One region of the Nesterenkonia maliinae genome, then DNA from elsewhere that is predicted to be linked to it. Evidence: riboswitches for the same ligand, from Rfam matches in the RefSeq annotation. Region 1 holds a riboswitch; each other region holds the start of a gene.
The links. Region 1 has a riboswitch for S-adenosylmethionine ahead of ACHAA4_RS06295 (ABC transporter ATP-binding protein). Riboswitches for the same ligand answer to the same signal wherever they lie in the genome.

Region 1 (3,243 bases):
TGGACCTCCACGTCATCCACACTGAGCCCGGCCTCCTGGAGGGACCGTGCCATGAAGAAGTAGGGGTCCGTCGCGGGTGTTGCCGCGATCGACGCTCCTTCGAGGTCCTCCACCGATTCGATGTCGGAATCCCCGTCGGTCACAAGCGCAGACCACTCCGGCTGGTTCTCGATCATGATCGTGTGGGTGTCGGCGCCGACTGCGCGGTTGAGCAGCGCCGCCGAGCCTGCGGTGGATCCCACGTCGATGTTGCCGGCGCGGAGGTTCTCGTTGGCGACGTTCGAGCCTGTGGACTGCACCCACTTCACATCGACGTCGAGCTCCTCGAGCTCCTCCTCCAACCAGCCGTTCTCCAGGATGATCAGGCTCAGCGGGTTGTAGGTGGCGAAGTCGATGTTCAGCGTCTCGAGCTGCTCATCCTCACCGCCGTCGCCGCCGCATGCGGTGGCGAGCAGCGCCACGGCGGCGGCCGCCGAGACCGCCTTGACGGAGGTGCGGCGGGGGCGTGAGGAGCGGGAAGCGGTGGTGCTGGGCATGGGGGAGGGCCTTTCGGTACTTCAGTGATGGACAGTGTGCTGGAAGTTCTGAGTCGTGCATGTCAGGTGCAAGCGGGTGGATGCCTCTGAAGAGATCGGCTGTCCGGTGATGACCGGGATCCGACCGAAGGGTGAGCGAAGAGTGCATCGGACAGCTGGCCGGTGCGCTTCGGTGCTGGTGCTGGGAGGGTCAGGGCTGCGCCCGGCGGTCTCTCCACGGGGTCAGTGGTGGGGTCAGTGGCTGTGTGAGTCGACGCCGAGCCCGGAGAAGAGCTCACCGCGCAGCGCCGCCAGTTCGGCTGAGGCGCGATCGCGCGGACGCTCACCGGGCACGTTCAGCAGACGAGCGATCGTGGCGCCCTCGGCGGGGTCGGGATCGGCCGGATCCTTGCCCAGGAGGAGCACGCGGTCTGCGAGCTGCAGCGCCTCGTCCACGTCGTGGGTGACCAGCAGCACCGTGGTGCCGGTCTGCGCATGCAGATCTAGCAGCAGGTCCTGCATCTTGAGCCGGGTCAGTGCGTCGAGGGCGCCGAAGGGCTCGTCGAGCAGCAGCACGCCGGGGCGGCGGGCCAGGGCGCGGGCCAGCGACGCCCGCTGTGCCATGCCGCCGGAGATCTCCCGGGGCCGCAGCGACGCACGGTCATGGAGCCCGACCAGCTCCAGGAGCTCATTGACGCGTTCGCGGCCCTCGGACTTGGACAGGCTGCGCGGCAGGCCCAGACTGACGTTCTTGTGGATCGAGCGCCAGGGCAGCAGTCGCGGCTCCTGGAACCCGACCGCAGTGCGTTCGTCATAGCGCTGCACCGGGGAGCCGTTGATCAGGATCTCACCGGTGCTTCCGGTGTCGAGACCGCCGACGGCGCGCAGCAGCGTGGACTTGCCGCAGCCGGAGGACCCCAAGATCGCCAGCACCTCGCCGGGGGCGATCTGCAGGCTGACGTCGCGCAGCACGGTGCGGGAGCCGAAGCCCCGGCCGACGCCGGAGAGCTTGACGTCCAGCGAGGTGTACTGCGCTCGGCTCGCCGGCGCTTCAGCGGGCGCGGCAGAGACCTCGGAGGTGTCTGAGGTGTCGGCAGTGTGCGCAGGGGTGACTGCGGCGGTGCCGTTCAGGGTGGAGGCAGGCGAAATCATCAGAGGATACTCCCATCGATCCTGGCGGTAGCACCCGGCGAAAAGACTCCTCATCTGAGGGGTCCCTCCCTGGGTTGCTGCGGCGTCGACGAGCCAGATCTCTCGGCCGCTCGGGATGGTACGCGGATCAGACTACGCCCAGCCGGGGAATCCGATCAATGTCACGCTCACTCAATGAGACAAAACGCAACACATATCCCGACTTGACTTTTCGCCCAGGTTCGCCCTTAGAGTGAGGGCACTCAACCATCCAGAGCGACTGAGAGATCTGGCTCGAAGACGTCGCAGCAACCCGGAGGGCCTCACAGCCTCGGCCGGGTGCTAACGCCAGGACCGATGGAGCATGCCTCATGATTTCGCTTACCCATGTCTCGACGACCTTCGCCGCCCGCGGCAGGGAGCCGCTGACCGCAGTCGATGACGTCAGCCTTGAGGTGCCGCGAGGCAGCATCCAGGGCATCATCGGGTTCTCAGGCGCCGGGAAGTCCACGCTGCTACGCAACATCAACCTGCTGGAACGCCCCACATCGGGCACCGTGAGCGTCGCCGGCACCGAGCTGACCAGCCTGGATGACGCGGCCCTGCGCCAGGCCCGGCACCAGATCGGCATGATCTTCCAGGGGTTCAACCTGGTCAACAACCTCACCGTCGCGCAGAACGTCGAGCTCTCACTGAAGTTCGCCGGGGTCAGGGACCGGCGGGAGCGTCTCCGCCGGGCCGCAGAAGCGCTGGAGATCGTCGACATCACCGACAAGACCTCCGTCTATCCGGCACAGCTCTCGGGTGGCCAGAAGCAGCGGGTGGCGATCGCCCGGGCGCTGGCCACCAAGCCGGAGGTGCTGCTCTGCGATGAACCGACCTCCGCGCTGGACCCCTTCACCACGGCCACCGTGCTGCAGTACCTGGCTGACGTGAACCGTGAATTCGGCATCACCGTGGTGATCGTGACCCACGAGATGGAAGTCATCAAGGCCCTCGCCGACAATGTCGCGGTGATGGAGGACGGTCGCGTGGTGGAGGAGTTCCCCGCCTCGGAGCTTCGCCGGGAGGGTTTCAACCCCCGCACCTCGATCGGGAAGTATCTGCTCACCGATGGGATCCGGCTGGACCGCAGCGGCCCCCGAGCGCACGAGTCGACAGCTGATCCGCAGGACCCGGACGCCGCGCAGACGGGCTATGCACGCCGGTCCCAGCACACCGCGCTCGCCGCTTCGACAGGGGGTGTGCGCTGATGAACCTCGTCATCGAACGACTCCCCGAGATCAACCAGGCCATGTTGGAGACCTTCGCGATGATCGCGGTCGCCATCCCGGTGGCAGTCCTGCTCGGCACCCCGCTGGGCATCTGGCTCTTCGTCCACGCCCCCGACGGGCTGGCGCCGCGACCCCGCTCCCACGCCATCGTCTCCGGACTGGTCAACATGATCCGGTCCTTCCCCTTCCTGATCCTGCTCATCGCGATCATCCCGTTCACCCGGTTCGTGGTGGGCACGTCGGTGGGCACCGCCGCGGTGATCGTCCCGCTGACCATCAATGCGATCCCGTACTTCGCGCGCCTCGTCGAGCAGAACATCACC
Region 2 (3,243 bases), on a different contig from region 1:
TGTGAAGCCGCCGCCGCGATGCTCGCCCACCACCTCGGAGTCACGGTCCACGAGTCCTACCTCTCCTTCGCGCAGCCCAGCGTCGCCGCGGCCGTGGCCCAGGCCCGCGCAGAGCATCCCAGGCAGCGCGTGGTGGTGGCGAGCTACCTGCTGGCCCCGGGGTACTTCCAGACCCTGCTCGAATCGACCGGCGCCGACCTGACCACCGAGCCGCTGCTGGCTCCCGGTCGGCCGACGGCTCCGGCTCAGCTGGTCGACCTCGTGCTGGACCGGTATCTCCAGGCCGTCCCCGTGCCGACCTCCGCGTCCGTGCCAACCTCCGTGGCCGAGCTGCAGGGGGCGCCATGACCGGCGCGCCCGCCTCGCGGGAGGTCAGCATCACCGTGGAGGAGCTCCGTGCCCTCCAGCGCACCGGTGCGCCGCTGACCCTGCTCGACGTTCGATGGCGTCAAGACCGCCCGGAGGGCCTTCCCGAATACCTGGCCGGGCACATCCCGGGGGCCGTGTTCGTCGACCTGGAGTACGAGCTCAGCGCCCCGGACCGGCGCGCAGCAGAGGGCCCGCATCCGCTTCCCGACCTTGCCGCGTTTCAGGAGTCGGTGCGCCGCTGGGGCATCGGACCCCAGGACACCGTGGTGGTCTATGACGACGTGAAGAACTTCTCGTCGGCGCGCGCCTGGTGGCTGCTGCGTCATGCGGGCCTGACCGATGTGCGGGTGCTCGACGGCTCGCTGCGCGCCTGGGCCCAGGCCGGGCATGCACTCGCCGAGGGCTTCGAGCTGCCCGAGGCCACGGAGACGGCGATCAGGTTCGGGGGGATGAAGACCGCCGACCTGGATCAGATCGCGGCCCTCGAACCCGAGGCGCAGCTGACCGACGCCCGCTCCGTCCAGCGCTTCGCCGGTGACGGCCACATCCCGGGGGCGCTGAACGCCCCGGTCTCAGGGAACGTCGACAACCGGGGGCGGCTCCTTCCGGCTGCCCAGCTGCGGCAGCGCTACCTGGAGCTCGGGGTCGAGCCCGGAAGCCCCGTCTACTGTTACTGCGCCTCCGGAGTTCACTCCACGCATGCGGTGCTCGCGCTCAGCGCGGCAGGCTTCGACCCGGTGCTCTTCCCCGGAGGGTTCGGCCAGTGGGTCCATGATGGGGATCATGCGATCCACAGTGCATCGCAACGTGAACTTTAATGACACACATAATTGATAAGTTCAGCATTGTATTTTAGTGTGGACCTATCGCACCGCACGAGGGCGACCAACCATCCAGAGCGGCTGAGAGACCTGGCTCAACGACGCCGCAGCAACCCGGAACTTACATGCACACGCCGGGTGCTCACGCCGGGAACGATGGAGGCATTTTGTCGACCGATACAGCTACCACGTCCACCGCCAGTAGGCGGCCCGACCGTTCATCCCCACGACCCAACGGCCAGTGGAAGATCGACGGCAAGGACCCGCTGAACCACAACGAGGAGCTCAAGCAGGCCGATGACGGCCTGAACGTCCGCGAGCGGATCGAACAGGTCTACTCCAAGGAGGGCTTCGACTCGATCCACTCTGATGATCTGCGCGGCCGCTTCCGCTGGTGGGGCCTCTACACCCAGCGACGCCCCGGCGTCCCGGCCGGTGCGCACAACTCGCTGCCCCCGGAGGAGGTCGACGACAAGTACTTCATGCTCCGGGTCCGGATCGACGGCGGCGCACTGACCACCGAGCAGCTGCGCGTGGTCGGTCAGATCGCCGTGGACTTCGCCCGCAACACCGCGGATCTGACCGACCGGCAGAACATCCAGCTGCACTGGGTGCGGGTCGAGGACGTCCCGGAGATCTGGCGCCGTCTCGAATCCGTGGACCTGGGCACCACGGAGGCCTGCGGAGACGTTCCGCGGGTGATCTTGGGTTCTCCCGTGGCCGGCATCTGCGCGGAGGAGATCATCGACCCCACGCCGGTGATCGCTGAGATCGCCCTCCGCTACATCGGGGACTCCACGCTCTCGAACCTCCCGCGCAAGTACAAGACCGCGATCACCGGACACCCCAGCCAGGACGTGGTCCATGAGATCAACGACTTCGGCCTGGTGGGCGTCGTCCACCCCGAACACGGCCCGGGCTACGACGTCTGGGTCGGCGGGGGACTCTCCACCAACCCCAGGCTGGCCGAACGCCTCGGGGTCTTCACCACCGAGGACGAGGCGCCGGATGTGTGGCACGCGGTGACCCAGGTCTTCCGCGACTACGGCTACCGGCGGCTGCGGCAGAAGGCGAGACTGAAGTTCCTGCTCAACGACTGGGGACCGGAGAAGTTCCGGCAGGTCGTCGAGGACGAGTACCTGGGCCACAGGCTCCGGGACGGGCTGCCTGCTCCCGCGCCGAGCCGACCGGGGGACCACGTGGGCGTCCACCGGCAGAAGGACGGTCGCTACTACATCGGCGCCGCTCCCGTCGTCGGCCGGGTCAACGGGGAGCTGCTGGTGAAGCTGGCCGAGCTGCTGGAGGCCAACGGGTCCCTCCGGCTGCGCACCACCCCGCACCAGAAGCTCGTGGTGCTCGACGTGCCCGAGCAGAACCTGGCCACGGTCAAGGCCGGGCTGAGCGACCTGGGACTCGACCCCGATCCCACGGTCTTCCGCCGATCCACGATGGCCTGCACCGGCATCGAGTTCTGCAAGCTGGCGATCGTGGAGACCAAGACCACCGCCCAGAAGACGATCTCCGCGCTGGAGATCCGGCTCGCGGACGTGGCCGACCAGCTTCCCGAGCGGCTCACCCTGCACATCAACGGATGCCCGAACTCCTGCGCCCGCATCCAGACCGCCGACATCGGGCTGAAGGGACAGCTGCTGCCCGACCCCGACGGCGAGAAGACACCGGGTTTCCAGGTCCACCTCGGCGGTGGGCTGGCCTCCTCCGATCGGGAGGATCCCGGGCTCGGACGGACGGTCCGCGGCCTGAAGGTCACCGTGGAGGGGCTGGTCGACTACACCGAGGCGCTGATCCGTCGCTACCTGCGCACCCGGGACAGCTCCAATGAGACCTTCGCAGCCTGGGCCCACCGGGTGGACGAGGACCATCTGCAGCTGGAGGAACCAGAGCCGCAGCTCGAGGAACCCCGGAAAGAGGCCATCTCATGACGGAGTCGACGCCGAGCACCAGCATCACCAGCACCGACCCCACATCCAGCACCGACCTCACATCCAGGACTGACGCGGCCCGCGCCCTCGCCACATCCGGGGCGGAGGCGCTG
Region 3 (3,243 bases), on a different contig from region 1:
GCGGCGGCCGAGTTCAGATCAGCGTTGATCACGCCCGGTTCGACCACGGCGACCTCGTCCTCAGGTCGCATCGCGAGAATCTGGTTCATCCGGGTCAGGTTCAGCACCACGGAGCCCTCGGTGGAGTTGGCCCCACCCGAGACCGACGTTCCCGCGCCCCGGGTGATCAGCGCGAAGCCGTGTTCGGCGGAGAGCCGCACGAGCTTCTGCACGTCCTCGGTCGATTCGGCGAAGACGACGGCGCGCGGCGGGTGTACCTGCCAATGCTCCAGCGGTCCCTTGTCCACCGCGTGGGCGTCGAGCTCGCCCGGGTCGGTGGTCAGGGCATGCGGCGCGAAGGCGCTGCGCAGGGCTGTCAGGACATCGTTGTCGGAGGCGCTCATGGGAGATGAGTCTAGGTCAGGGCGCGCCCCCGCCCCGGGGTGAAAAGTCGTAGCGTTGTGGCGGGTCGTAGAGCTAGAGCGCTACGACGAAGCAGCTACTCTACGATTTTTTGAATCCGGGGTGCGGCCCGTGGCGTGGGTCCGGACCAGCAGGATGGTCAGGATCGAGCCGATGAACGGGGCGAGAACCAGCAGAAAGGCGAATGCGATCTTCGGTGCGAAGTCCAGGCTTCTGTTCCGGACGAGCTCCACAGCGGCCCAGATGACGAGGCTGGCGTAGAGGACCGGTATGGCCCACCACGCGATGTCGATCCAGGAGGAGGTGATCGTGGGGTTCAGTCCGAGGAACGCAGAAAGCGTCGTGTGAAGCATGAAATAGGTGTCCAAGAGATGGGGGTCCACGTTCGCGAAACCACGCTACATCCTCTGGCGCTGAAGGATAAGAGGTCGTCGGTCTCAGGGGCGGGGGGTGGAGGGCGTGACCAGCCATCGCTCGGCATCGTCGTCGCACTCCTCGGGGACGTCGTAGATATCCGGGCCCGGTCCGCCTCCGCCTACCGTGATGTCATCGCCGGCGGAATATTCAACGCCCCGCCACGTGAACTCCGCCCCGTCGGGAGCCTCTTCGAGCTCATGGGCGGGGAAGAGCGCGAGGGTGAGGGCATGCTCGGGAGCAGGCCCCTGGATGTAGTAGCACCCGCGGATCTCTGCGATGCGTCCCTGCAGGCCCATATCGGGCCCGGAAGCGTCCTCGACGACGTAGTTGGGGACGCCCGCCGGGGCGTTCGGGTCCTGGAGGCCGGTGGTGCAACCAATCATGGTTGCTCCGAGGACGGCCCAGGCCGCGGTCGCGCCAGCGAGTCTCCGTGAACCTGCCATGGTCTTACCGTGGCAGAGATCCGTGGGCTTCGGAAGGTCTTTGGCGGATCAGCCCTCAGTGTGGACCTGCCACTGCTGGACGTCCTCATCGCATTGATCGGGGACCCGATAGGTCATCGATCGGGCGGGGCTTCCTCCGAGCCAGATGTCGTCGCCCTCGGCGCAGTCCTCCCCGTTGAGGACGTATCCCTCTCCTGCGGAGGACTCCCCGAGAATGTCGGCCGGGAAGACCGCGACCCCCGGCTCGCCCCCCACGCTCGCAGAAATCGTAGCGCTGTGGGAGATCGTAGGGATAGAGCGCTACGACAAAGCAACAGCTCTACGATTTTTTGCCAGCAGGGAGGGGGGAACATGACGAACTGCGAATCCCACCTGGAGTCAGCACTTGCACGCAAGCATTCCGCCGTGCAGACTTATGCCTAGGTCAAGAGTGCCAGCGCAAAACCCCGGTTTGCTGGCCGGCAACCCTCCAGTTCGCGGTGGGGTGCCCCGGGTGACGACCTGGCTGCGGCAGTCTTCGTAGAAGCTTCATCGACTGACCGTGGCAAGCGCGGGCCACACACCAGTGCGGGCCCTTTCACCCCAGTCCTCAGGACAGGGCCGTACAGGATTCAGCGCCGGCAGCTCTATCACCGGCAGCGACGTTCATATCCGGTCCAGGTCCTGGGCCGCATTGAACGGAGAATCTTTTGAGTAACGAGAACAACTGGCAGTTCGAGACCCAGCAGATCCACGCCGGAGTCGCTCCCGACCCGGTCACCGGAGCACGGGCGCTGCCGATCCAGCAGACCACCTCCTTCGTCTTCCCCGACACCGCCGCCGCCGCGCGTCGCTTCGGCCTCGAAGAGATCGCCCCCGTCTACTCCCGCATCGGCAACCCCACGGTCCAGGCCGTGGAGGACAAGATCGCCGCCCTCGAGGGTGGAGTCGGGGCGCTCGCCGTCGGCTCCGGACAGGCCGCAACCTCGCTGGCGCTGCTGAACATCGCCCACGCCGGCAGCCACATCGTCGCCTCGCCCACGCTCTACGGCGGCACGCAGAACCTCTTCAAGCACACTCTGCCGAAGTTCGGCATCGAGGTCTCCTTCGTGGAGGACCCCGATGACCTGGAGTCTTGGCGCGCCGCCACCCGGGAGAACACGGTGGCCTTCTTCGGCGAAGCGGTGGCGAACCCGCGCGGCGACGTGCTCGACATCGAAGGCGTCGCCTCGGTGGCGCACGAGTTCGGGGCGCCGCTGATCATCGACTCCACGCTGACCACGCCCTACCTGATCCGTCCCTTCGACTTCGGCGCCGACGTCGTCGTGCACTCGGCGACGAAGTTCCTCGGCGGACACGGCACCGCCATCGCCGGGGTGATCGTGGACTCCGGGCGCTTCGACTACTTCGCGCACCCGGAGCGCTTCCCCGGCTTCTCCACCCCCGATGAGAGCTACCACGGGCTGGTCTTCGGCCGGGATCTCGGGCCGGAGGGGATCTTCGGCGTCAACCTCTCCTTCATCCTCAAGGCCCGGGTCCAGCTGCTGCGCGACTTCGGCCCGGCGCTGTCCCCGCACAACGCCTTCGAGATCAACCTGGGCCTGGAGACGCTCTCGCTGCGGATCGAGCGCCACGTCGAGAACGCCCAGAAGGTCGCCGAATACCTCGAGGCCCACCAGGACGTGCGGCGGGTCTACTACTCCGGTCTGCCTTCGAGCCCCTGCTTCGAGCGCGCCCAGAAGTACCTGCCCCGGGGGTCCGGGGCGGTGCTGGCCTTCGAGCTCGCCGGCGGAGCAGCCGACGACGTCGAGGCGCAGGCCCGCGCGGGCCAGGCGTTCGTGGACGCCCTGGAGCTGCACTCGCTGGTGGCCAACGTGGGCGACGTCCGCTCGCTGGTGATCCACCCCGCCTCGACCACGCACAGCCAGCTCAGCCCCGCCGAGCAGCGGGCCGCCGGGGTCAAGCCCGGACTGGTCCGGCTCTCGGTGGGCCTGGAACACAT

Region 2: linked by a shared signal. The riboswitch ahead of ACHAA4_RS12800 (nitrite/sulfite reductase) and the one ahead of ACHAA4_RS06295 (ABC transporter ATP-binding protein) in region 1 are both predicted to bind S-adenosylmethionine.
Region 3: linked by a shared signal. The riboswitch ahead of ACHAA4_RS10445 (O-acetylhomoserine aminocarboxypropyltransferase/cysteine synthase family protein) and the one ahead of ACHAA4_RS06295 (ABC transporter ATP-binding protein) in region 1 are both predicted to bind S-adenosylmethionine.

The regions. Positions count from the first base shown of each region.
Region 1 is NZ_JBIMEY010000002.1:388,697-391,939, forward strand. It holds gene ACHAA4_RS06290 (aliphatic sulfonate ABC transporter substrate-binding protein) at 1-536, opposite strand, end outside; gene ACHAA4_RS06295 (ABC transporter ATP-binding protein) at 771-1,667, opposite strand; SAM riboswitch class I at 1,677-1,789, opposite strand; SAM riboswitch class I at 1,911-2,010, shown strand; gene ACHAA4_RS06300 (methionine ABC transporter ATP-binding protein) at 2,018-2,899, shown strand; gene ACHAA4_RS06305 (methionine ABC transporter permease) at 2,899-3,243, shown strand, end outside.
Region 2 is NZ_JBIMEY010000007.1:185,413-188,655, forward strand. It holds gene ACHAA4_RS12790 (sirohydrochlorin chelatase) at 1-348, shown strand, start outside; gene ACHAA4_RS12795 (sulfurtransferase) at 345-1,187, shown strand; SAM riboswitch class I at 1,256-1,353, shown strand; gene ACHAA4_RS12800 (nitrite/sulfite reductase) at 1,358-3,130, shown strand; gene ACHAA4_RS12805 (phosphoadenylyl-sulfate reductase) at 3,127-3,243, shown strand, end outside.
Region 3 is NZ_JBIMEY010000005.1:81,746-84,988, forward strand. It holds gene ACHAA4_RS10425 (FAD-binding oxidoreductase) at 1-383, opposite strand, end outside; gene ACHAA4_RS10430 (hypothetical protein) at 465-755, opposite strand; gene ACHAA4_RS10435 (hypothetical protein) at 840-1,202, opposite strand; gene ACHAA4_RS10440 (hypothetical protein) at 1,311-1,517, opposite strand; SAM riboswitch class IV at 1,685-1,819, shown strand; gene ACHAA4_RS10445 (O-acetylhomoserine aminocarboxypropyltransferase/cysteine synthase family protein) at 1,952-3,243, shown strand, end outside.